DNA from 2 places in the Neorhizobium sp. BT27B genome. Region 1 is predicted to be linked to the other one. Evidence: riboswitches for the same ligand, from Rfam matches in the RefSeq annotation. Region 1 holds a riboswitch; the other holds the start of a gene.

Region 1 (11,331 bases):
AAGGCTCAACCACGCGACACTGAGGCCATAACGCACGCCGACGAGAAGCGATGGCAGCGCGCCGGGAATGACGATATGGCGGATGATGCCGAATGTGCCGAGCTCCAGCGTCTGCCCAGCCTCGATCAACTTCTTGTCGATACCGCGAATGCCGCCATGCAGGGTGAGGTAGATCGGAAAGACGGTGCCGAAGGCGACAAGCCCGATCTTTGGCGCTTCGCCGATGCCGAACCACAGGATGAACAGCGGCAAGAGGCCGAGGAACGGCATGGCCTTCAGCATCTGGATCGGTGGGTCGATGATCGTTTCACCCAGCCGCGACAGGCCCGAGACCAAGGCCAGAAGAATGCCGAGGATCAGCGCGATCGAGAAACCTGCCAGTACGCGCAGGAAGGACACGATCAGGCCGTTGATCAGCTCGCCGGACGCAACGAGGCGTCCGGCAGTCGCGATGATGTCGCTTGGCCCGGCAAGGATGCGCGGCGACAGCAGGCCAGTCATGCTGGCGAGTTGCCAGACAAGGATGATGGCAAGCGGTGAGGCCAGCCGCATGGCGGTGTTGGCCAGTTTGCGGCCGCTACGTCGGCCCGGTGCCGGGCCAGCCACCGGGTTAGTCGCGTTGGTCTGACCGGCCGTGCTGGTATCAGCCATTGGCGGGTTTCCCGGACAGATCGCGATCGAACAGCGTCGACCATGTAAACTGCTTGCGTTCCGGCACCAGCCGTTCGACCGGCAGTTTGGGCAGCACGAGTTCGCCGAAACGATAGGCTTCCTCCAGAAGCGGCATGCCGGACAGGATGAACGTATCGACGCCGACCTTGCGGTAGGCCTCCAGCGTGCGGATCACGGTGTCGGGGGAACCGACAATGGCGGTGCCGGGGCCGGGGCGCACGAGGCCGATGCCCGCCCACAGGTTGGGGGCGATTTCGAGGTCGCGGAGATTGGTCGGCTTGATGCCGCCATGCATGGCGCTCATCCGCTGCTGGCCGATCGAATCCGTGTTGGACACGAAACGCTTGTTGCCGGCAATCGCCGTCTCGTCCATCTGGTCGTAGAGATCGGCGGCCGCTTCCCAGGCCTTGGCGTCGGTCTGGCGGACGATGACGTAAAGGCGGATGCCATAGGTGAGTTCGCGGCCATGTTCGGCCGCGCGGGCTTTTACCTGCTTGACCTTCTCGCCCATCTGCTCCGGCGTTTCGCCCCATGAGAGATAGGTTTCCACATGCTTGGCGGCCACTTCGATGGCGCTGTCCGACGAACCACCGAACCAGAGCGGCGGCGGCTGGATGTCGGTGCCGGCCGGCAGCGCCAGCTTTGCGCCTTCGGTCTGGAAATATTTGCCCTTGTGGGTGACGCTTTCCCCCGCCATCAGCCGGTGCCAGATGGTCAGGTATTCATCGGCCATGACGTAACGTTCGTCATGGGGGAGCATCATGCCATAGGCGCCGAGCATCTTTGCGTCGCCGGAAACGACGTTCAGCATCAGGCGGCCATTGGAAAATTCCTGAAACGTCGCCGCCATCTTGGCCAGAAGCGTCGGGGCAATCAGGCCGGGATGGAAGGCGATCAGGAATTTCATCCGTTCCGTATAGGGCAGCAACGCGCCGGCCAGCGGCCAGACATCGTGCGCACCGGTGGCAAACAGGGCGCCGGTATAACCGAGATGGTCATAGGCCTGGGCAAGCTGCTTGTAATAACCGTAATCGATGGTGCGGGAGCCTTCCGGCTTCCACGGATAGGCACCATCGGGAGCGCACATGTACCAGAGAACGTTCATGGTCCGATCTCCTTGCCGTTGTTCGTGTCGGCAGTATTGGTATCGATGGTGAGTTTGGCGGCGAGGTCGCCATGGGCAAACAGCGTGTCGGCCTCCGCCTGCTGTTCACGCAACAGCCGCGTATCGGCAGTAATCACGTCCCAGTTCCGCTCGGAGACGATGCGTGTCCAGGCGCGGCGCTCCGCCTCGTTGCCATCGACAGACAGCAATGCCGCAGCCTTTTCCGGATCAGCAGCGATCTGCTGGCCAAGGTGTTGCAACTCGCCTGCGAAGGCGTCGAGCGTCTCGGCCGACAGGCCACGATCCTTGATCGTCCAGAAGGTCGAGCGATTGGGAATGAGATCGCCGCAATGGGCCAGAACACGGAACTCGCCGCTGACGAGGGACTGTTCGAGATGCGGTGCCATGGCGATCCAGGCGGCAACCGTTCCCTCCTGCAAAGCCTCGCGGGAGGGCACGGGCGCGATATCCCTGCGCTCGACATCGTTCAGCGTGAGCCCCGCCTCTTCAAGGCGCTTGGCGAGGAGATAGGTCAGGAAAGAACCGTCCACCAGGGCGATCGGCTTGCCCTTCAGGTCGGCGATGGTTTCGATGTCGGCGGTTTTGGCAACAAAGATGGCACCGTTCGTCGGGCGCGGCGCCGATGCGCCGGCATAGGCAACCGACAGGCCGGATGCGGCGGCCAGAATGGGCGGCGTGGAGCCGGTGCCGCCGATATCGAATTCATCTGCCTGAAGCCGTGTTGCCGTCTCGCGGCCCTCGACGTAACTGACGAATTCCGGCTTGAACGATGCGAAGGCGCCGGGCCATAAAGACGCCAGCCGAAGGTGCAGATTGTTGGGGTGGTGGCCAATCCTCAAAACCAAAACGTTCACCTCATTGAATGTTGTTATATAAATTTATATAATGAAGGTAACAGGCTCGGCGAGAAATGCGACGCTGAAATTGCCTGATGAGGAAGAAAAATATTCCAGCGTTGGAGGACGCAGAATGACGAAAGACCAAAACGGCGCGGATGAACGAAATCGCAAGCCGCATGTGCCGAAAATTAGATGCCAGGCGATCGGCGAGGCGTCCGATTTCATGAAATCGATGTCGAACCCGGTTCGCCTGTCGATCCTGTGCGTGCTGATGGAGGGCGCGCGGACGGTGGGTGAGCTGGAAAAGATCCTCGACGTGCACCAGCCGACCCTGTCGCAGCAGATCGGCGAACTGCGCGAGGCGGGCATCATTGCCGGCGAACGTGCCGCCAAAGCGGTCGTCTACCGGCTGGCCGATCCCCGCGCAGGCCAGATCATCGGCCATTTGCGTCTTCTGTTTGCCAACCCGCAGGCTTCGGCGATCTGGCGCGGTGCGCAGTTCGGCGAAACGCTGCCGGGCGAGATGGGTTGATCCTGCGGGAGATGGCGGGCATCATGCGCGCCACCATTGATGGAAATGATGAACCGGGCCGTGCCCGCCGCCGATTTTCAAGGTCTTTCCCTCGATAAGGGCCTGCTGGAGATAGGTTTTGGCGTGATCCACCGCATCGCCGAGCGCCATACCACTGGCGAGACCAGCGGTCACTGCCGCTGCCAGCGTGCAGCCGGTGCCGTGGTCATTGTTCGTATCCACGCGGGGTGCCGAAAATTCCCTGACACCCGCATGATCGACAAGAAGATCGACGCTGTCATCGCCGCCGGCATGACCGCCCTTGATCAGCACGGAAGCGGCACCGGCGGTCAGGATGATTTCCGCCTGACGGATCATCTGCGCCCGCGTTTCGGCGATGGGCGTGGCGGTGAGCAGGGCGGCTTCCGGCAGGTTTGGCGTGACGATCGTCGCCTTCGGCACGAGGCCGGCGATCAGGGCCTCGATCGCATCCTCGCGCAACAGCCGGTCGCCCGATGTCGCGACCATGACCGGATCGAGAACAACCGGACCTTGATAGCCTTCCAGTTCCTGCGCAATTGCGAGGATGGTTTCGCTGCGTGACACCATGCCGATCTTGATGGCATGCACATCGATATCGGCAAGCACCGACCGGATCTGCGCTCGGATCGTCTGTGACGAGATATCCTCCACCGCGGTTACGCCAAGCGTGTTTTGCGCGGTCACGGCGGTGATCACACTGGTGGCGTAGACACCCAGCGCCGAGAACGTCTTGATATCAGCCTGGATGCCGGCGCCACCGCCGCTGTCGGATCCGGCAATCGTCATGGCGGTGGCTGTCATTGCGGCACTCCCTTCAAGGCGTGATCGACGGCGTGTCGAAAATCACGGCAGGCGGTGGCAATGTCGGGTGCGCGAAAGATCGCCGAAATGACGGCGACGCCATCGGCACCGGCGGCGATCACATCCGGCACTTGCCGCAGGCCGATACCGGCGATGGCGCCGACCGGCAGGCCGGGATCGAGTGTACGCAATTGCGCCCGCAGCCGGCGAAAGCCATCCAGCCCGACCGGCGGATCGGGATTGTGCTTCGACAACGTCTCGAACACGCCGCCGATGCAGGCATAGCTTGCCGCCGCCCGTCCGGCCCGTTCGGCATCGGCAGGTGTCTTGACGGTGAGGCCGATGATGGCCGCAGGGCCAAGCAGCCGACGCGCGGTTGCGGCATCCATGTCGTCGGCGCCCAGATGCACACCGTCTGCGCCGGCCGCCAGTGCCACATCGACGCGGTCGTTCACCACCAGCGGCACGCCGGTTCCCCGCAGCGCTTCGAGAATGGCCTTGGCGCGCTCGATCATGGCGCCGGTCGAGCCGGTCTTGTCGCGGTACTGGATCAGCGTCGCGCCATTTTTTGCGGCGATAGCGGCGAGTTCCGGCAGGTTGCCGATATCGGCAAGGCCGGCATCGACGATCGGGTTCAGTCGGTAATCAATGGTCATGGTCGATCCTTGCAGCCTTGCGCAGTGCTTCCGGGGTGAGCGCCGAGAGCGTGTCCAGAAAGGCGACGCCGAAACTGCCGGGGCCGCGTGCGAGTTCGGCAGCCTGTTCGGCCGCCACGCCGGTTGCTGCCAGTGCCGCGGTGGCGGCGGCAAGCGCATCCGGCTCGACGGTCAGGAAGGCGGCAATCACCCCGCCGGACAGGCAGCCCGTGCCGGTGACTTCCGCCATCCAGCGATGGCCGTTGCGCACGGTGACGCTGCGTCTGCCATCCGTTAGCCGGTCTGCCGCGCCGGTCTCGATGTTCAGAATGGCGCCGGTATCGCCGATCAGTGCCATCTCCGCCCTGTTGCCGCGAACGACGGTGGGCCGGTGCGCAATCAGCGTCCGGGCAAAGGCCAGACGTGACGGCGAATAGTCGCAATGGACCGGATCGAGGATCCAGGGTTTTCCCGCATCATTGGCGATCTCGACCGCCCGTTCGATGACGTTGCGGCGTTCGGCATCCAGCGTGCCGAGATTGACGGTGAGCACATCCGCCTTGGATACGAAATCGGCGATCTCGTCCGGTGAAGATGTCATCGACGGGATGGCGCCGATCACGGTAATTCCGTCGGCGGTGAATTTCTGCACCACCGTGTTCATCAGGCAATGCACCCTCGGGCGCCGCGCGCGTACGCGCTGTAGTAGGTCGGCGGCTTGTTCTGCTGTCGGGAATGTCTGCGTCATGGTCAGCGGATCTCCAGTGCGATGTCTTCGACGGGCGGCGCTTTTTGGATCAGCCCGCTTGCCTGCATGAAATCGCCAAATCGCTGGTACCGGCCGCGATCGAGCGCCGCCGGCCGTTTGGCAAACCGCGGCAGCGTATCGGTGAAGGCCTGACGGTTCAGCGCATCGTCGAGATTGGGATAGGCGGCGATGAACAGTTTCCAGGCGTCGTCGGGATGATTGGTCAGGAAGATTGCGGCCTTCTCGACAGCTTCGAGAAAACGCGGCAGGCGCGGATCGGCCGTCAGCCTGTCGTTCGCGACGAAAATCAGTTCGTCATAAACGGGCACGCCGTGTTCTTCGGGAAAGAACGATCGGCCTTCATGGCCTTCGATACGCATCTGGGTCAGCTCGAAATTGCGAAAGCCGCCAAGCGTGGCATCGACCTTGCCGCCGATCAGCGAAGGCGACAGCGCAAAATTGACGTTGATGAGCTCTACATCCTCAAGGCTCAGCCCTTCGCCCTCCAGCATGCGTTTCAGCATGGCGTCTTCGAACCCGGTGACGGAAAAGCCGATCTTCTTGCCGCGCAGATCCTTCAGGCTTTTGATCGGACCATCGGCGAGTACGGTGACGGTGTTCAGCGGTGTTTCGACCAGTGTGCCGATGCGCTTGAGCGGCAGGCCGGCGGCGCGGTCGAGATAGAGGTTCGGCTGGTAATGAATGCCGATATCGGCCTGACCCGCCGCGACAAGACGCGGCACCGTCGATGGATCGGCCGGCGGCACCAGCTCGACGTCGAGGCCGGCGGCTTCGAAATAGCCGTTGCGTGCAGCAATGACGAGCGGGGCATGATCCGGGTTGACGAACCATTCGAGCATGACCGTCAGTTTGTCGGCGGCATGGGCAGCGGAGGCATTGAGGCTGGTGAACATGGCAATGGCGATTGCCAGCAGGGTTCGTTTCATTGTTTGTCGTCTCTCCTCAGGATGAAAACAGTGTGTCGGGATCGGTCTCTGCCGCCCAATGCGGATGTCCGCGTGTCAGGCGGTCGAAGATCATCCGCAGGCTGACGCTGGTCAGCGCCAGAATGGCCATGGCGGCAAACACGATGTCGGTCTGCATGCGGGCATTGGCCTGAACCATGACGAAACCCAGCCCGGCCGAAGCCCCCACCCATTCGCCGATGACGGCGCCAAGCGGCGCAAGCGGCACGGCGACTCGCAGGCCCGATATCAGCGCGGGCAGGGCAAGCGGCACCCTCAGCCGCACCAGCACCTGCCACGGCGTCGCCTTCGTCAGTGCGGCCGATTCCATCAGCACCGGTTCGGTGCGCCTCAGTCCATCTGCGAAGGACGAGGCGACGGGGAAGAAGATGACGATCGTCGTCATCGCCACTTTCGAGGCCATGCCGAAACCCAGCCAGAGAACCAGAAGCGGCGCGAGCACGAAGACGGGAAAGGTCTGCAGGACAAGCACCATTGGCCAGACAAGCCTGCCGGTGCGCGGCAGCGCCATCACCAGAAACGCCACCGCTATGCCGAAGACGCTGCCGAAAAGCAGGCCCGCGAAAATTTCCCCGAGCGTGACTAACGTGTGATGGGCAAGGAAATCGCTTTGACGCGCCAAGGCCTGCACCACCGCGAACGGTGATGGCAGGAGATAGCGTGGTGGTGAAAACAGCTCCACGGCTGCCAGCCAGATTGCCAGCAGCAGAAAAAGCCCGAAGGCCGCGAACCGGAACTGCATGTCAGTGACGTGACATGCAGCCACCGGACCGCGATGGTCGACGGGCTCGAAAATCTCTCAAAACGTGTGGCATGGCTGATCTCCTGACAGCGATATCATGGAGATCCAGGCGAGCGGAGAATAAGAAAGAGGTGCACAAACGCGCCGTTTCCGTTCCTACGCCGGAATGACCCGGATCAGGTTCAAGGGTCCGGCTCACCGCCATCTCAGCACCGTTCGGTGCTCCCCTCGGAATGGCGATGAAGCTGGACCGGGAAACTGCCTTTGTCAATCCGGTGCAAGCATTCTGTGTCAGGTCCTGTGCGATTTCATGATTTACAGACGCATCCAGCCCATATCGGCGTGGCGGCAAAATGTTTGCGAAAAGCTGCTTCGTCTAACGTGTCAAAGACCGATAGAGCTGGCAGTACCTGTCCACCATCACTTCGGCTCTCAGCTCCTGATTGTATCTCTGTCGCGCGTTCGCCGAGAATACGGCCACTGTTCGCGGCTCTGACTGCAAGCGCCTCATGGCGTCAGCGAGACCTGTCGGGCTATTGGGCGGCACGACGATGCCTGTTTCGCCATCCCTGTTGACGAAACTCGTTCCCGTGCCGATTTCGCAGCTGATCATCGGCTTGCCGAACATGGCTGCTTCAACGAGCGAAAGGCCAAAGGCCTCGGAGCGCAGGTGCGAGGGAAACACAAAAGCGGTGCAAAGCTGCAGCAACGCCGCCTTGTCGAGATCGCTGATCGGACCAAGAAAATGCACATTGGACAGGCCGGCGCGGGCCGCCTGGTTTTTCAGGTCGCCTTCCACAGGTCCTTCGCCGGCGATCAGGATGTCGGCATCGACATGCTTTGCCGCCTCGATCAGCGTGTGGAGGCCTTTGTAATAACGCAGCACACCGATGAACAGAAAGAACGGTCTTGGGAAGCGTGCCTTCCACCCGTCTTTCAGTTGCGCAGATGCATGCGGATAATCCGCCTCGTCGAGGCCCAGCGGAATGACCTCGGTCTTGTCCCGGTAGCGCTGCAGTACTTCGCTGCTCGCCAGATAGTTCGGCGAGGTCGCGACGATGCGATCGACACGCGACAGGAAGCGGTGCATCAGCGGCCGATAGAGCTGCAACAGCGTCTTCTGTTTGACGATATCGGAATGCTAGGTGACCACCGTCGGCTTTCCCGGCGGATGCAGCACATGCAGAAGGTCCATGAACGGCCAGGGGAAATGGTAGTGGACGATGTCGGAACCAGCGCTGAGCTGTTTGAATTTGGTGACCGCGGCGCGTGAAAAGCCGGTAGAGGCAAACTCGAAATCGAGTTTTGCCTTGTGCGCCATATGGTCGTCGAATTCCACGCTGTTGGCGATCGGCTCACGGCTGAGCGACAGCACATCGGACTGTATGTCGTGCAGACCTGCGCCCTTGGCGATCGCATGGATCGTCCGCTCGACGCCGCCGAAAGTATCCGGATAATACGTCTTGAAGACGTGGAGAACGCGCATTTCAAAGCCTCGAATGCATCGTTGCCCGACGCCGTTCACCAGAACGACGGCGCCGAGCCTTGATTTCGGGCTTTACCCGCGACCGAATTCGTCGGAGACGCGAACGATGTCGTCTTCGCCGAGATAGGAGCCGGTCTGCACCTCGATCATTTCCAGCATGATCTTGCCGGGATTATAGAGGCGATGAAGGTCGCCCTGCGGAATGTAAACTGACTCGTTTTCACGCACAAAGGTAACCTTGTCGCCGACGGTCACTTCTGCCGTGCCCTTGACGCAGATCCAGTGTTCCGAACGATGGAAATGTTTCTGCAGCGACAGCTTCTTGCCCGGCAACACGAACAGACGCTTCACTTGGAAACGGTCGCCGTTGAGAAGCGACGTGTAGCCGCCCCAGGGGCGATAGGAGGTCGGGTGGGTTTCCGTCAGGCTCGATGTCGCTTTGGCTTTGGCGAGGTACTTCACCAGCTTGCCGACTTCCTGCGCTTCATCGAGGCGACCGACGTAAACCGCGTCCTCGCTGGCGATAACCGCGACGTCCTTGAGGCCCTGCACCGCAAGGTGCGAGGCGCGTGACAGAACCAGAGAATTTTCGGTGTTCATGACTGTGGCATTGCCGATGACGACATTACCCTTGTCATCCTTTTCTCCGAGCTTCCACACCGCATCCCAGCTGCCGAGATCCGACCACGCAAAGGCCGAGGTGACGACGGCGGCATTGGAGGTCTTTTCCATGACCGCATAGTCGATGGAAATGTCCGGGCTCGCTGCAAAGCTTGCCTCGTCGAGGCGGACGAAATCGAGATCGACGACCGCCTTGTCGACGGCAGCGCTGGCGGCTTCATGAACGGCGGGCGCAAACGCCTCGAGTTCGCTCAGGAGCAGATCGGCGCGGGACATGAATATGCCGGAGTTCCAGAAGAATCCGCCTGCTGCCAGCATCTGTTCGGCTGCAGCAAGCTGTGGCTTCTCAACGAAGCGCTTGACCTTGTGAGCGCCGGACGCGAACGATTCGCCCTGCTCGATGTAACCGTAACCGGTGGCCGGTTCGGTCGGCTTGATGCCGAAGGTGACGATTTTGCCCGAGGCGGCCGTCTGACGCGCAGTCGCGATCGCCTCGTTCCAGTCCTTGCCAGCGTCGATCTCGTGATCGGAGGCGAGAAGCTGGAGAATGGCGTCTTCGCCAAACGTCTTCTTCAGGTGGAATGCAGTTGCAGCGATGGCGGCTGCGGTGTTGCGGGCGACGGGTTCGAGCAGGATGGCGGAAAGTTCGACGCCGACTTCGCGGGCCTGCTCGGCGACCGTGAAGCGAAAGTCCTGATTGGTGATGACGACCGGTGCTTCATAGACAGCGCTGTCTGCGACGCGCTCCAAGGTTTCCTGAAACAGCGTCTTTTCATCAACGACCTGGATGAACTGTTTCGGTGCGCTCGAACGCGACAACGGCCAGAGACGGGTGCCTTTGCCGCCGGCCATGATGACGGGAATGATCTTCTGGGTCATAAAATATCTCCGAGGGTCGGGCGGATTGTTTTGTAGAGCGGCAACCGGGAATAGGCAATCAGTTCAATGTGCTTTGGCCCAGTCGCGGACGCGCAAAAGGCTTTTTTCGAGAAGCGCCAAGGCCGCGGCTTCGTTTTCTGCTTCGACATAACAGCGCATTTCCGGTGCGTTGCCGGATGGGCGCAGATGAACGATGGAGTGATCGAGTAGCGTTACCCGCAGGCCATCGATATCGCTGATGGAGCCGACGTCACCAAGCGGTGCAAGGAAAGCTGCAAGATTTTCGGGCGATTCTCGCAGATGCGCCATCAGCGCCGCACTGGTTTCGACAGCAAAATTCTCCAATCGGTCGGCGGCGGCGACAGGCAGATTGAAATCGGCAGCGATGCTGGACAACGGCTTGCCCTCGCGTCGTGTCAGAAGCAACGTAGCGAGGACCGGCAGAAAACTGTCTCGGGTCGGAAGGGCGGTCAGTGTCGTGCCCGCAACGGCAAAATCCGACTGTGTCAGTACGCCGCCATTGGCCTCGAACCCCATCACCGCCGTCTCGCCTGCCGCACTGGCCGCGTTCATGCCGTCGATGACGAAAGGGGAGCCGACTTTCGTGCGGGTCACGCGAAAGCCACCGGCCGCTTCGATGCCGGAATTGGAGGTAACGGGTGTCACGACAACCTCGGCATCGAGAAACCGGGCGACGATGAGCCCGAGCAGGTCGCCACGCAAAGGCGTTCCCGTTTCGTCGGCCACCAGCGGCCGGTCGCCATCGCCGTCGGCGGATACGATCGCGTCGAGATGATGTTCCTTTGCCCAGCCGCGCAGGAGTTCGATTGTCTGCGCCGATACGGCTTCGGTGTCGACCGGTATGAAATGATCGGATCGTCCGAGTGCTACGGTCGTTGCGCCATAGCCAGTGATCACATCGATCAAACCATCGCGGGCGACAGTGCTATGCTGGTAGACGCCGATCTTCAGCCCGGACAGGGCATCAGCCGGAAGCAGGCGCGAATTGCGTGCCGCGAAAAGCGCCAGCGCCTCTTTTTCCTCGCTCCGTGCGGAGCCGGGCGTCAGGTCGAAAATGCTGTCGCTGATCTCTGCGGCGATGTGTGTGATTTCGAGTTCGTCCGCCTTGTCAATTTCACCATCAGGTCGATAGAATTTTATGCCATTGCGGTCTGCCGGAATATGAGATCCCGTGACCATCAGTGAGGCGCAGCCTTGCGTCATCGCATAAAGCGCGAGCGCC
Region 2 (11,331 bases), on a different contig from region 1:
CGCCATGACGGAAAAGCCATCTGGAGATCTGCGTCAGCGAATCGACAAGTGGCTTTTCTTCACGCGCATGGCCAAGTCGCGTTCGCTGGCACAGGCCTTGCTCAATTCGGGCCATGTGCGGGTGAACGGGCTTCCCATCCGCAAGCCCAGTTTCGAGGTGAAGGCCGGCGACAAGGTCGAGCTTTCACTGGAGCGCCGTGATCTTATCCTTGTCGTCAGGTCCGCCGGCGAGCGTCGCGGTCCTTTCGAGGAGGCCCGGCAGCTTTACGAAGATCTGACACCGCCGCGGGAGGAAACCGCACGCCTGAACGCTTTCGAGCAGGCGCAGCGGACGCCTGGCAGCGGTCGACCGACCAAAAAGGAACGCCGCGAAACCGATCGTCTTTTTCCGGATGCGGGCGGTCCCGACATCGACTGGCGTGACGATTAGAACAAACCACCTAAAGCGGATGTTTTTTCGAAAAGCTTTATCCTTGCTAAGCGGCGTCAAAGGCTTTACCTGACGTTCGAAACAGCCGGATAGCCCGCCTCTGTCGTTCCAGCGGTCGCGTTGTCCTCGTCCGGCCCACAGGGCTCGACATTTCCCGAAATCGGGTTCCTGACCACCGTGTTGATCTGGAGTGCTTCATGACGTACGTCGTGACCGATAACTGCATTCGCTGCAAATATACCGACTGCGTCGAAGTCTGCCCTGTCGACTGCTTCTACGAAGGCGAGAATTTTCTCGTCATCCATCCCGACGAGTGCATCGATTGCGGCGTCTGCGAGCCCGAATGTCCCGCCGAGGCGATCAAGCCCGATACGGAGCCGGGGCTGGACAAGTGGCTGAAGGTCAATGCCGAATATGCGCAGGTCTGGCCTAACATCACCATCAAGCGTGATGCTATGCCGGAAGCCAAGGAAATGGACGGCGTCTCGGACAAGTTCGAGCAGTTTTTCTCGGCTGAGCCAGGCACTGGTGATTGATCCATCAGGGTATCAAACGGCAGTTATAGCTGCCGCCACCCTGCATATTCGAGCGGAAGCAACCAATGCCGTTTGGCATTGCCTAACCTTTGCGCAGTGATTCGGGCGTTGTTTCTTCGCAACGGCGAAACCAAATCATTGATTTCCGCCTATTTTTGTGGTAGACAACTCTTACTGTTCCACAAAGCGGCATGCGTGTGCCCTAAAAACATCACGAAAACAACACGTCCCTTTTGCGCGATCCCCTGAGTTGCCATCAAGTCCGGGTGTCTGTCGCTAATTGTGATCCTGTTGTTTTTTTCGCACGCGCGTCAAGCGGACCAGTAATGGAGTCACCCGACGGTTTCCCCCGTCTCATCCGGGCCTGACTGACCCGGCCCCGGCAAGAACGCCGGGAGCGTAACAGGGAGAGTATTGTAAGAATGACGACCCAGCAGAAAAAATCTTCAGCGCGCCACGGCTTCAAGACTGGTGAATCCATTGTCTATCCGGCGCATGGAGTGGGCACGATCTCCACAATCGAAGAGCAGGAAGTGGCGGGCATGAAGCTCGAACTTTTCGTCATCGATTTCGAAAAGGATAAGATGCGCCTCAAGGTGCCGGTCGCCAAGGCTGTCAGCATCGGCATGCGCAAGCTTTCCGAAACGGACTTCGTCGAACGTGCATTGAAGGTCGTTCAGGGCAAGGCCCGCGTCAAGCGCACCATGTGGTCGCGTCGCGCTCAGGAATATGATGCAAAGATCAATTCCGGCGACCTGATCTCGATTGCAGAAGTTGTCCGCGATCTCTATCGCGCTGAAAATCAGCCGGAACAGTCCTATTCCGAGCGTCAGCTCTATGAGGCTGCTCTTGACCGCATGGCGCGTGAAATTGCCGCCGTCAACAAGATGTCTGACACCGAGTCCGTTCGCCTGATCGAGACCAATCTCGCCAAGGGCCCGAAGCGTGGCAAGTCGGTCGAAGACGACGATGCACAAGAGGAAGAAGCAGCCTGATCAAGGCGGCATTGACCTGAATTAAAAAACCCGGCTCTGCCGGGTTTTTTATTGGAACCATTTCTGGTCCCATGCGTTACCCCGCCGGAACGGCGCTCTGGTGTTTGATGGAACCGGGCGCAGTTTTCATCCACGGGGGACATGGCGCAAGCTGCGTATCCCTTAAGACGAGCGACACAACGAGGGGCGCAACGACACCACAATCTCACGCCAAAAATGCCGTATTTCAAGGGTTTAACCCCCGCTTACGTTTTTGGTCCCGTGAAATTGCGATGTCTTTGCCGGATCAACTTGTTTCAAGGAGACCGTGATGAATGCCATGTCCGCAGACCGCAATATGATCAAGATTGCCATGTCGGCACCCTACCTGGCTCGCGAGGAGGAAAAAGACCTCGCCGTGCGCTGGAAGGACGATCAGGACCAGGACGCACGCAATCAGATTGCACTTGCCCACATGCGTCTCGTGATCGCCATGGCATCGAAGTTCCGCGGCTTCGGGCTTCCCATGAGCGACCTCGTACAAGAAGGTTATGTAGGGCTGCTGGAAGCGGCGGCAAGGTTTGAGCCCGCCCGCGATGTTCGTTTCTCCACTTATGCAAGCTGGTGGATCCGCGCATCGATGCAGGATTACATCCTGCGCAACTGGTCGATCGTGCGTGGTGGCACCAGTTCCGCCCAGAAGGCGCTGTTCTTCAATTTGCGCCGCCTGCGTGCCAAGCTGGCGCGTGGCGACAACAATCTCACCGCCCAGGCCATTCACGAGGAAATCGCCGTGGCGCTTGGCGTCAGCGTTTCCGACGTTCAGACCATGGATGCACGCCTTTCCGGCAATGACGCATCGCTGCAGGCGCCGTCGATCGCCGGCGATGCCGACAGCGGGGAGCGCCTCGATATGCTGGAAAGCGCAGAGCCGCTGCCGGATGAACAGGTTTCCGGCATGATCGATGGCGAACGCCGCCTCAAATGGCTGCAGGGTGCGCTGACCAAGCTCAACGATCGTGAAAAGAAGATCATTCGCGCCCGCCGCCTGACGGATGACGGGGCAACGTTGGAAGCGCTTGGTGCGGAACTGGGCATTTCCAAGGAACGCGTGCGCCAGATCGAAAGCCGGGCCATCGAGAAGCTCAAGTCGGCGCTGGTGACCATGAACCCGCAGATGGCTGCCATTTCCTGACAACTGCCAAAACTCTGGAGGCGCCGATACGTGATGCGTATCGGTTTTGCCGTTGGTTGATATGAAAAAGCCTCCTGGCCGCGCGGTCAGGAGGCTTTTTGCATTTGGCTCTATATGCCGGATCCGGGTCGGGCCTATTCCGAAATGATCTTCACCTTTTGCCCCGCCGATACGGTTGCACTGGCGGGCATGGCGTTGATCAGCTTGAACAGGTCGAGCTTGCGATCCGTGCCCATCATGCGCGCCGCGAGGCTGGTGATCGTGTCGTTGGCAGCGACGGTGACGACGCGCACGCGCAGCGGCTTGAGGCTGGCGATTTCCTGCGGTGTCATGCGGCGAAAGCTCTGGCGCAGGATATCGGCCGTCGGCTGCAGGATGGCGCTACCTTTCGGCACCGCCGTCAGGAAACGAAAAATCTGCTTGTCAATGCGGATGACGGTAACGTCGAAATCCCAGCGCTCGGCACTGGCGCGGGCGGTTGCCGCCGGCAGGCCGTTGACGGTGATTTCCCGGACGGTATCGGGCAGCAGGCCGGCCACCCAGCCGCTGGTCATGTAATTGGTCAGGCTGCCGGTATCGCCGGCGGCCACACCGTCGAAGCGGATCGCTGTTTCGTTCGGGCCGGTTGCCAGAACGGCTTCGACCTTGTTGTCGATGCGAAACCCTTCCGGCACGTCGAAACGGATGCCCAGCCCGCCATGCAGGAAGGTCTCGTTGCGAACATAGCCTTCTTCCGGGCTGTCGCCGTAAAGCAGACCATCGATGCCGGCGAGGTAATAATCGCGACCACGGTCACCGACCGTGCCTTCCTGGCCGAAATTGCGGGCGTGCTGGCGCGCCAGTTCCACGCGCTGTGGCGCGTTCGGGTGGCTGGACAGAAAGTCGAGGCTCTGGTCATTGTCCGGATCGACCGCCGAATAACGGGCGTAAGCCGCCATGGAGTCGAGAAAGCGCGGCGAGGCATAGGGGTCGTAACCGGCTTCGCCCAGCATGCGCACGCCGATCACGTCGGCCTGCAGTTCCTGCTGACGCGAGAAGGCGGCGAGGCGCAGCTTGCCGCGCGCCAGCGCTGCCTTGCCGGCAAGATCGCTGGAGAGGACTTCGGCAACCACGCGGCTGGCGATCACTTCCGCTTCTTCACGCTTCTGGCGCTCGATGCCGTGGTTGGCGGTCACGTGGCCCATTTCGTGCGAGAGCACGGCCGCCACTTCCGAGGCGTCGTTGGCAAGTGCCAGCAGGCCGCGCGTCACGTAAAGATAACCGCCGGGTAGCGCGAATGCGTTGATTGCCGGGGAATTCAGGATGGTGATGCGGAAAGACTGGTTCGGGTTTTCCGACACCGCCGTCAGCGCACCGGCAATGCGGGCAACGAGGCGTTCCGTCTTGGCGTCGTGATATTCGCCGCCGTAGCTCGCCACGATGCGCGGATGCTCGCGCGCACCCATCTGCGCACGCGGATCGTTCTTCTGCACCTCGTCGACGATCTGCGGATTGGACGACGGCGAAACATTGGCCTGGTAGGTCTGGTCGAGGATGGACTGGCAACCGGACAGGAATGTTGCGCCTGCCAGCAACAGGCAAAGTCCTGCCGATGGCAGGCGTCTGCGCCTGACTGCAGGTGCACCGATGCGAGCTCCGATGGTGCTGCCTTCCGTCATATCTGTTGCCGCTTTGCCAACCGTCATTTGCTCAAGCCTGTAGTGGCAGGTCTGCCTGTCGGGTCTCCACGATGACCCGACGCCTGAAACCCGCCAAACGTCATATTCCACTTAACTGATTTTGCGTGCTGCATGCACGAATGTCCAAGGAAATAGAAAGAAGCCAAGCTTTTGCAAGTAATTACCAATCCGTTATCGTTCGGATAGCGGACTTTGCATCAGCCCACGTCCAAATTGTGGCACGCCCGTTGACGCTTTTTCACAAGTCGAGGAATTCCGTGAGGCCGGGCACGTCCCTGCGCATCAGAAATACCTCGATTTCCGCCTGCAAGGCGACCTCGCCATGATCGATGAACAGCGCGTGATCCGCAAGCTGGCGCACCTCACCGGCATCGTGGGTAACGATGGCGACAGTGTTGCCCGTCTCACGGTGAAGTTCCAGCAGCAGCCGTGCCATCGATTGTCGCAGGCCCGGATCAAGTGCGGCAAAAGGCTCATCCAGCAGAAGCACGGGGCGCTGCCGCACCAGCGCGCGGGCAAAAGCGGCACGCTGTCTTTCGCCGCCGGACAGAGTGCCCGGCATGCGCTTTTCATATCCGCCCAAACCCACACGCTCCAGCGCCTCGCTTATCCGTTTCCTGTCGCCGGAGGTGAGCTTCAGCGCGGGGTGAATGCCAAGGCCGATATTGGTGGCAAGGTCCAGATGGGCGAAAAGATTGTTATCCTGAAACACCAGCGACACCGGCCGCTGCGAAGGATGCAATGCCGTGACATTGCTGCCGCCAATCGAAATTTTTCCGCTGTCCGGTGTCTCGAAGCCGGCGATCAGGTTGAGAAGTGTGGATTTTCCCGATCCTGAGGGGCCGGTAATGGCGGTGATCGCGCCGCCTGGCAGTTCGCAATCGAACCGGAATTTTCGGGTGCCCAGCGTCAGGCCCACGTTCTGCACTCGAATGCCGGATGGCTCGCTGGCTGTCATCCTCGTTCGTCTTTCCTGTCGCGTTGACCGGCCGTGCCGGCAATCGTCAAGCCCAGGCACAGAAGGGCCAGAATCAGTGCAAACCCGTCCGCATCGGCGGTACGGTAGCTGCCCAGCCGGCTATAGACCAGCCAGGGCAGGGTGACGAGATCCTCCGATCCGAACAGCGCGACCGCGCCGAGATCACCGAGCGACAAAGCCATGGCGAAGGAGAGGGCTGTGGCGAGAGGGGTTTTCAGCACCGGCAGGTCAATCAGCCGCAGCCGTGTGAAGCCGAAAACGCCGAGATTGGTGGCCTGTCTGGCCGTCCGTTGCCTGTGTATCGCAAAGGCGGGAGACAGAACGCGCATCACGAAGGGCAGGGCGGTCATGGCGTTGATCATCACCACCAGCAGCGGTGCAAAGCGCGAAACCTCGCCGTAAGGCCGGAGCAGCAGGAACCAGCCGGTACCGATCACCACCGGCGGCACAAGCAGCACAAGCGATGACAGGCTGGCAAGCAGGGCGGAAAAACTGCGGGCGGTGAGGCCGGGTTTGCGGCTGTCGGCCAGGGCGGCGCGGGCATTGATGATGGTGATCGCCGCCGCCAGCGAGATCATTGCGGCCATAAGGGCGATCCACACACTCGTCCATACTGCCTTCCAGAATACGGGGGTGGTCAACAGCCGGGCAAAATCGGCTTTTACCCCGGCAACAAGGATGGAGACGAGTGGCAGGCACAGAAAGAGCACGGCGAGGACAATAAAAATTCCATCCCAGAAACGCGCAGCGCTGCTGCCGCCATCGAACCGCCGTGCCGAACGACCGGTGGCGGCATTGTCGTCCCCAGGTGTCGGCAGCAGCGCCATAAGAGCCAGAACCGATGCGGTGACGGCGATCTGCAGCAGGGATAGGGAGATGGCGCGCGCAGGATCGAAATCGAAGCGCAGCGACTGGTAGATCGCCACTTCCAGCGTCGTTGCTGCCGGCCCGCCACCAAGCACTAGCACAAGCGTAAAGCTGGTGGCGCAGAGCATAAACACCAATCCCGCAATCCCGGCCAGAAGTGGCTTCACCGCCGGCCACTCGACAAAACGGAATACGGAGAAAGAGGGCAAGCCGAGGCTGGCCGACAATCGCCAATATTCCGGCGGAAGGCGCTCCAGCCCGGCCAGAAGCAGCCGGCAGGCGAGCGGCAGGTTGAAAAACACATGTGCGATCAGAATACCGCTCAGGCCATAGATGCTGACCGGATCGCTGACGCCGATCATCGCCAGCCCGCTGTTGAGCACGCCGGTGCGGCCCCAGATGCCGATCAGGCCAAGCGCGCCGATCAGAACCGGCAGGCCCATCGGCACGGCCATCAGCCGGATGATCCAGATGCGGCCGGGGAATTTGGGCTGGCGTGCCAGCGCCAGCGCCAGCGGCAAGGCAAGTGCCACCGAAAGCAATGTCGAAAGCCCTGCCTGCAAAAGCGTGAAACGCAGAATACGCCAGACATAGGCATCGAACAGTGGTCGGCCCGTGTCACCGCTGTCGAAGAAGAGAAGGGCGATGACGGCGAGAGCGATGAACAGGGTGATGCCGGCGAAAACCACTCCGCCGCCGGCATATCCGCGTTGTCGCTCCGCCTTCGTCAGCATGGGTCAGTTCAGGCTCATGGCGGCCAGCCATTCATCGATCCAGGCGCGGCGGTTGTTTGCCACCTGTGCCGGGTCCATCAGAAACGTCTTTGACGGCTTCACCAGCTTGTCGAAAGCGTCCGGCAGCGGTTTGTCGGTTGCCGTTACCGGCATCATCCAGTTGGTGGTGGCGATCTCGTCCTGAAACGCTGGCGTCACCATGAAGGAGAGGAATTTCTGCGCCAGTTCCCTGTTCGGCGTGTTCTTCAAGAGACCGGCCACCTCGATCTGGATATAATGACCTTCGGAAAAGGCCGCGGCCTGATAGCGGTCGCTCTTATCCTCGACCATGTGATAGGCGGGCGAGGTGGTGTAGGAGAGTACCATCGGCACTTCGCCCTTGGTGAACATGCCATAGGCTTCCGACCAGCCGGGCGTTACCGTCAGCACGCGCTTCTTCAGTTGTGCCCAGGCTTCCGGCGCCTTGTCGCCATACACGGATTTCACCCACAAAAGCAGACCGAGACCCGGCGTCGAGGTGCGTGGGTCCTGAATGACGATTTTTTGGGAAGGGTCGCCCTCCACCAGTTCCTTCAGGCTTTTCGGCGGGTTCTTCAGCGTCTGCGTATCGTAGACAACGGCGAAATGGCCGTAGTCATAGGGCACGAAAATATCGTCCTGATAACCGCCGGGAACCGTCAGTTTCGCCGTGTCGACGCCACTCTTGTCGAACAGGCCGGTATCGATCGCCTCTTTCACGAGATTGGTATCGAGGCCGAGTGCGATATCGGCCTTGGTGCCGGCGCCTTCCAGCTTGAGGCGCGTCAAAAGCGCCACGCCATCGGCGACGGCGACGAAATTGACCGTGCAGTCGCAGGTCTTCTCGAACGCCGCTTTCACCTTGGGGCCGGGACCCCATTCGGCGACAAAACTTTCGTAGGTGTAGACAGTGAGTGTCTTTTTCTCCTGCGCATGGGCCGGCAGGGCAAAGGACAGAGCGGCAGTCAAAACCGCGGCAAGGGAAAATATTCGTTTGCGCATCGGCGCCTCCTCAATACGAATAATGGGAATAGGGCGCTGATGATGAGCCGTCTAATCCCTCCGCCGGTGTTAGCCGGATCAGGTTCCGCGGGTTGGCAAAAGCCTCTCAGCCGCATTTACATGCAGCACCCCGTTAGAGCGGTAAAAGATGTAATCCGTGCCTGCGATCTTGGCAAGCGCCGCCGATGGGGCGTCAGTGCTGGGTATGGCGGAACACGTGCAGCTCACGCGGCACGGCCGCGATGCCGCCGACGCGGCTGGCGATCGCATAATTGATCGACTGTTCCAGCACTTCCGGCATGGCCGGTTTGGTCAGCACACCGAGCGTGCCTTCGACGCCGTCATTCACGTCTTCCGGGTTGGCCGTCATGAAAATCACGGTGATGCCGAATTCCTCGGCCAGCTGCCGGGCGATCTCGGGTCCGGTCGGACCATCGGAAAGATTGATGTCGACAAGAGCAATGTCGGAAGAAGCCGCAAGTGCCATGGCATGCTTGCGTCCGCTGGCAAAACCGGAGACTTCCAGGCCCATTCCTTCAATGGTCTCGGCCACATCAAGTGCAATGAGGAATTCGTCCTCAACGATCATAACCCGTTGAATCATTTGTTTGCTCGCCACTCGGCGAAACGCAGAACTCGCCGACACGGAACGTCCCCTCGTTGAACTCGAAACATGTCTCCGGCACAGGCCTTTTCCAAGGGCATGTGACCGGATTACGTATCGAACGTCCAGCAAACGCTAATGTTCCGCCACGCGACAGATTTTTGTCGGTCTAAAATATTGTTAACAATAACATTTTGTTTGCATTAGCTTTCCAGCTCCTCGCGCAGCATTTCCAGCTCCAGCCATTCCTCTTCCATCTTTGCCTGTTTTTCACGCAAGGCCGCCGCCTGTTCCGCCAGTTTTGCAAAGGCTTTCGGGTCCTTCGAAAACAGGTTGGGGTCGGCCATGGCCTGATCGTGCTTGGCAAGCTCGGCTTCTGCCTTGGCGATTTCCTTCGGCAGGTTTTCGAGCGCAAACTTCTGCTTGAAGGAGAGTTTGCCCTTGGATTTCGCCGGCTCGCCAGCTGTCGATGACGATGCGGCGGGTGTTGCCACCGACTTTGCCTTTTCCGCCTTGCGCTTTTCGTCAGCGGCACCTTTTCGCTGCGCCAGCATGTCGGTGTAGCCACCTGCGTATTCGATCCAGTCGCCATCCGGTGCATCCGGGCTGGCCGGCGCGATGGTCGAGGTCACGGTGCGGTCGAGAAAGTCACGGTCGTGGCTGACGAGAATGACGGTGCCGTTATAACCCGCAACGATTTCCTGCAGCAGATCAAGCGTCTCGATGTCGAGGTCGTTGGTCGGTTCGTCGAGGATCAACAGGTTCGATGGCTTGGCCAGCATGCGGGCCAGCATCAGCCGGGCGCGCTCGCCACCCGAAAGGTTCTTGATCGGCGTGCGGATCTGCTCCGGCTGGAACAGAAAGTCCTTCATGTAACCGGCCACATGCCGCTGCTCGCCATTGACCAGCAATGTCTCGCCGCGACCGTCGGTCAGGTAATGCGACAGCGTGTCTTCGAGATCGAGATCTTCGCGCTTCTGGTCCAGCGTGGCGATTTCCAGATTGGTACCGAGCTTGATCCAGCCACTGTCGGGCTTCAACTGGCCGGTCAGCATCTTCAGAAGTGTCGTCTTGCCGGCGCCGTTCGGGCCGACGAGACCGATGCGGTCGCCACGATGGATGCGGATCGAGAAGGGTGCGACGATGGTGCGGTCTTCATAAGCCTTGGTGATGTTTTCAGCTTCCACCACCAGCTTGCCGGATTCGCGACCTTCGGCCACCGAGGCCTGAACAGAACCCTGCGCTCCCTTGTGGCCACGATAATCGGCGCGCATGGCCTGCAATTCGCCGACGCGGCGCATGTTGCGCTTGCGGCGTGCGGTCACGCCATAGCGCATCCAGTGTTCTTCGCGTTCGATTGCCTTGCCCAGCTTGTGCTGCTCGATCTCTTCCTCTTCCAGCACCTGATCACGCCAGGCTTCGAAATGGCCAAAGCCACGCGAAAGCCGGCGGGATGTGCCGCGGTCCAGCCAGACGGTGGCGTTCGACACCTTTTCAAGGAAACGACGGTCGTGGCTGATGACGACAAGCGCGCTGCGCGTCTTGCGCAACTCTTCTTCCAGCCATTCGATGGTCGGCAGGTCGAGATGGTTGGTCGGCTCGTCCAGCATCAGAATATCGGGTTCCGGCGCCATGACGCGGGCAAGTGCGGCACGGCGTGCCTCGCCGCCCGAAAGGCGGGCAGGGTCTTCCTCGCCGGTCAGGCCGAGATGTTCCAGAAGATAGGTGACGCGGTACGGATCATCGCCCGGTCCAAGGCCGGATTCGGCATAGGCCTGAACGGTGGTGTAGCCGCCGAAATCGGGCGCCTGTTCGAGATAGCGAATGGTCGCCGACGGATGACGAAAGACCTCGCCCGATTGCGCTTCGACAATGCCGGCAGCGATCTTCATCAGTGTCGATTTGCCCGAGCCGTTGCGGCCTACAAGGCAGATACGGTCGCCCGGTTCCACCTGCAGGTTGGCGCCGTTCAGAAGCGGCGCGCCACCAAAGGTCAGCAGGATGTCGTCGAGTTTCAGAATTGGGGGTGCCATGGTTCAGGCTCCGGTCAGGTCATAGGGGCGGGCGAGGACGATTGCCCTGCCTCGCTGAAGAGAAAATTCCACGGTGCCTTCCGCGACATTGGAAACGGTGCGCGAGGAGCCGAATGGAAGCGAAAAGTCGGTGACGGGATAACGGACGTTGCGGATATCGAGCCCTTCCAGATCGGAAAAGCCGAGAACCGAAAACAGCGAATTGCCGGGCAGGTCGAGAGTGATCGTGCCCGGCAGAAGCGGCACGGCTTCTTCCTCGCCCGACGTCAGAAGAATGTCG

What was found. Region 1 has a riboswitch for thiamine pyrophosphate ahead of AAIH70_RS26550 (ABC transporter permease). Riboswitches for the same ligand answer to the same signal wherever they lie in the genome.
Region 2: another riboswitch for thiamine pyrophosphate. It lies ahead of thiB (thiamine ABC transporter substrate binding subunit); the one in region 1 lies ahead of AAIH70_RS26550 (ABC transporter permease).

Annotation. Positions count from the first base shown of each region.
Region 1 is NZ_JBCIYT010000014.1:34,130-45,460, reverse strand. It holds gene AAIH70_RS26590 (ABC transporter permease subunit) at 1-651, opposite strand, end outside; gene AAIH70_RS26585 (LLM class flavin-dependent oxidoreductase) at 644-1,777, opposite strand; gene AAIH70_RS26580 (ABC transporter substrate-binding protein) at 1,774-2,643, opposite strand; gene AAIH70_RS26575 (ArsR/SmtB family transcription factor) at 2,768-3,169, shown strand; gene thiD (bifunctional hydroxymethylpyrimidine kinase/phosphomethylpyrimidine kinase) at 3,191-3,991, opposite strand; gene thiE (thiamine phosphate synthase) at 3,988-4,647, opposite strand; gene AAIH70_RS26560 (hydroxyethylthiazole kinase) at 4,637-5,374, opposite strand; gene AAIH70_RS26555 (ABC transporter substrate-binding protein) at 5,377-6,321, opposite strand; gene AAIH70_RS26550 (ABC transporter permease) at 6,338-7,102, opposite strand; TPP riboswitch at 7,239-7,341, opposite strand; partial or broken gene AAIH70_RS26545 (glycosyltransferase family 4 protein) at 7,479-8,588, opposite strand; gene AAIH70_RS26540 (mannose-1-phosphate guanylyltransferase/mannose-6-phosphate isomerase) at 8,661-10,088, opposite strand; gene AAIH70_RS26535 (phosphomannomutase) at 10,152-11,331, opposite strand, start outside.
Region 2 is NZ_JBCIYT010000007.1:241,487-252,817, reverse strand. It holds gene AAIH70_RS20215 (RNA-binding S4 domain-containing protein) at 5-430, shown strand; gene fdxA (ferredoxin FdxA) at 628-966, shown strand; gene AAIH70_RS20205 (CarD family transcriptional regulator) at 1,389-1,961, shown strand; gene AAIH70_RS20200 (RNA polymerase factor sigma-32) at 2,272-3,135, shown strand; gene AAIH70_RS20195 (M48 family metalloprotease) at 3,270-4,820, opposite strand; gene AAIH70_RS20190 (ATP-binding cassette domain-containing protein) at 5,053-5,772, opposite strand; gene thiP (thiamine/thiamine pyrophosphate ABC transporter permease ThiP) at 5,769-7,394, opposite strand; gene thiB (thiamine ABC transporter substrate binding subunit) at 7,398-8,414, opposite strand; TPP riboswitch at 8,453-8,557, opposite strand; gene AAIH70_RS20175 (response regulator) at 8,608-9,060, opposite strand; gene AAIH70_RS20170 (ABC-F family ATP-binding cassette domain-containing protein) at 9,222-11,051, opposite strand; gene AAIH70_RS20165 (thiamine diphosphokinase) at 11,055-11,331, opposite strand, start outside.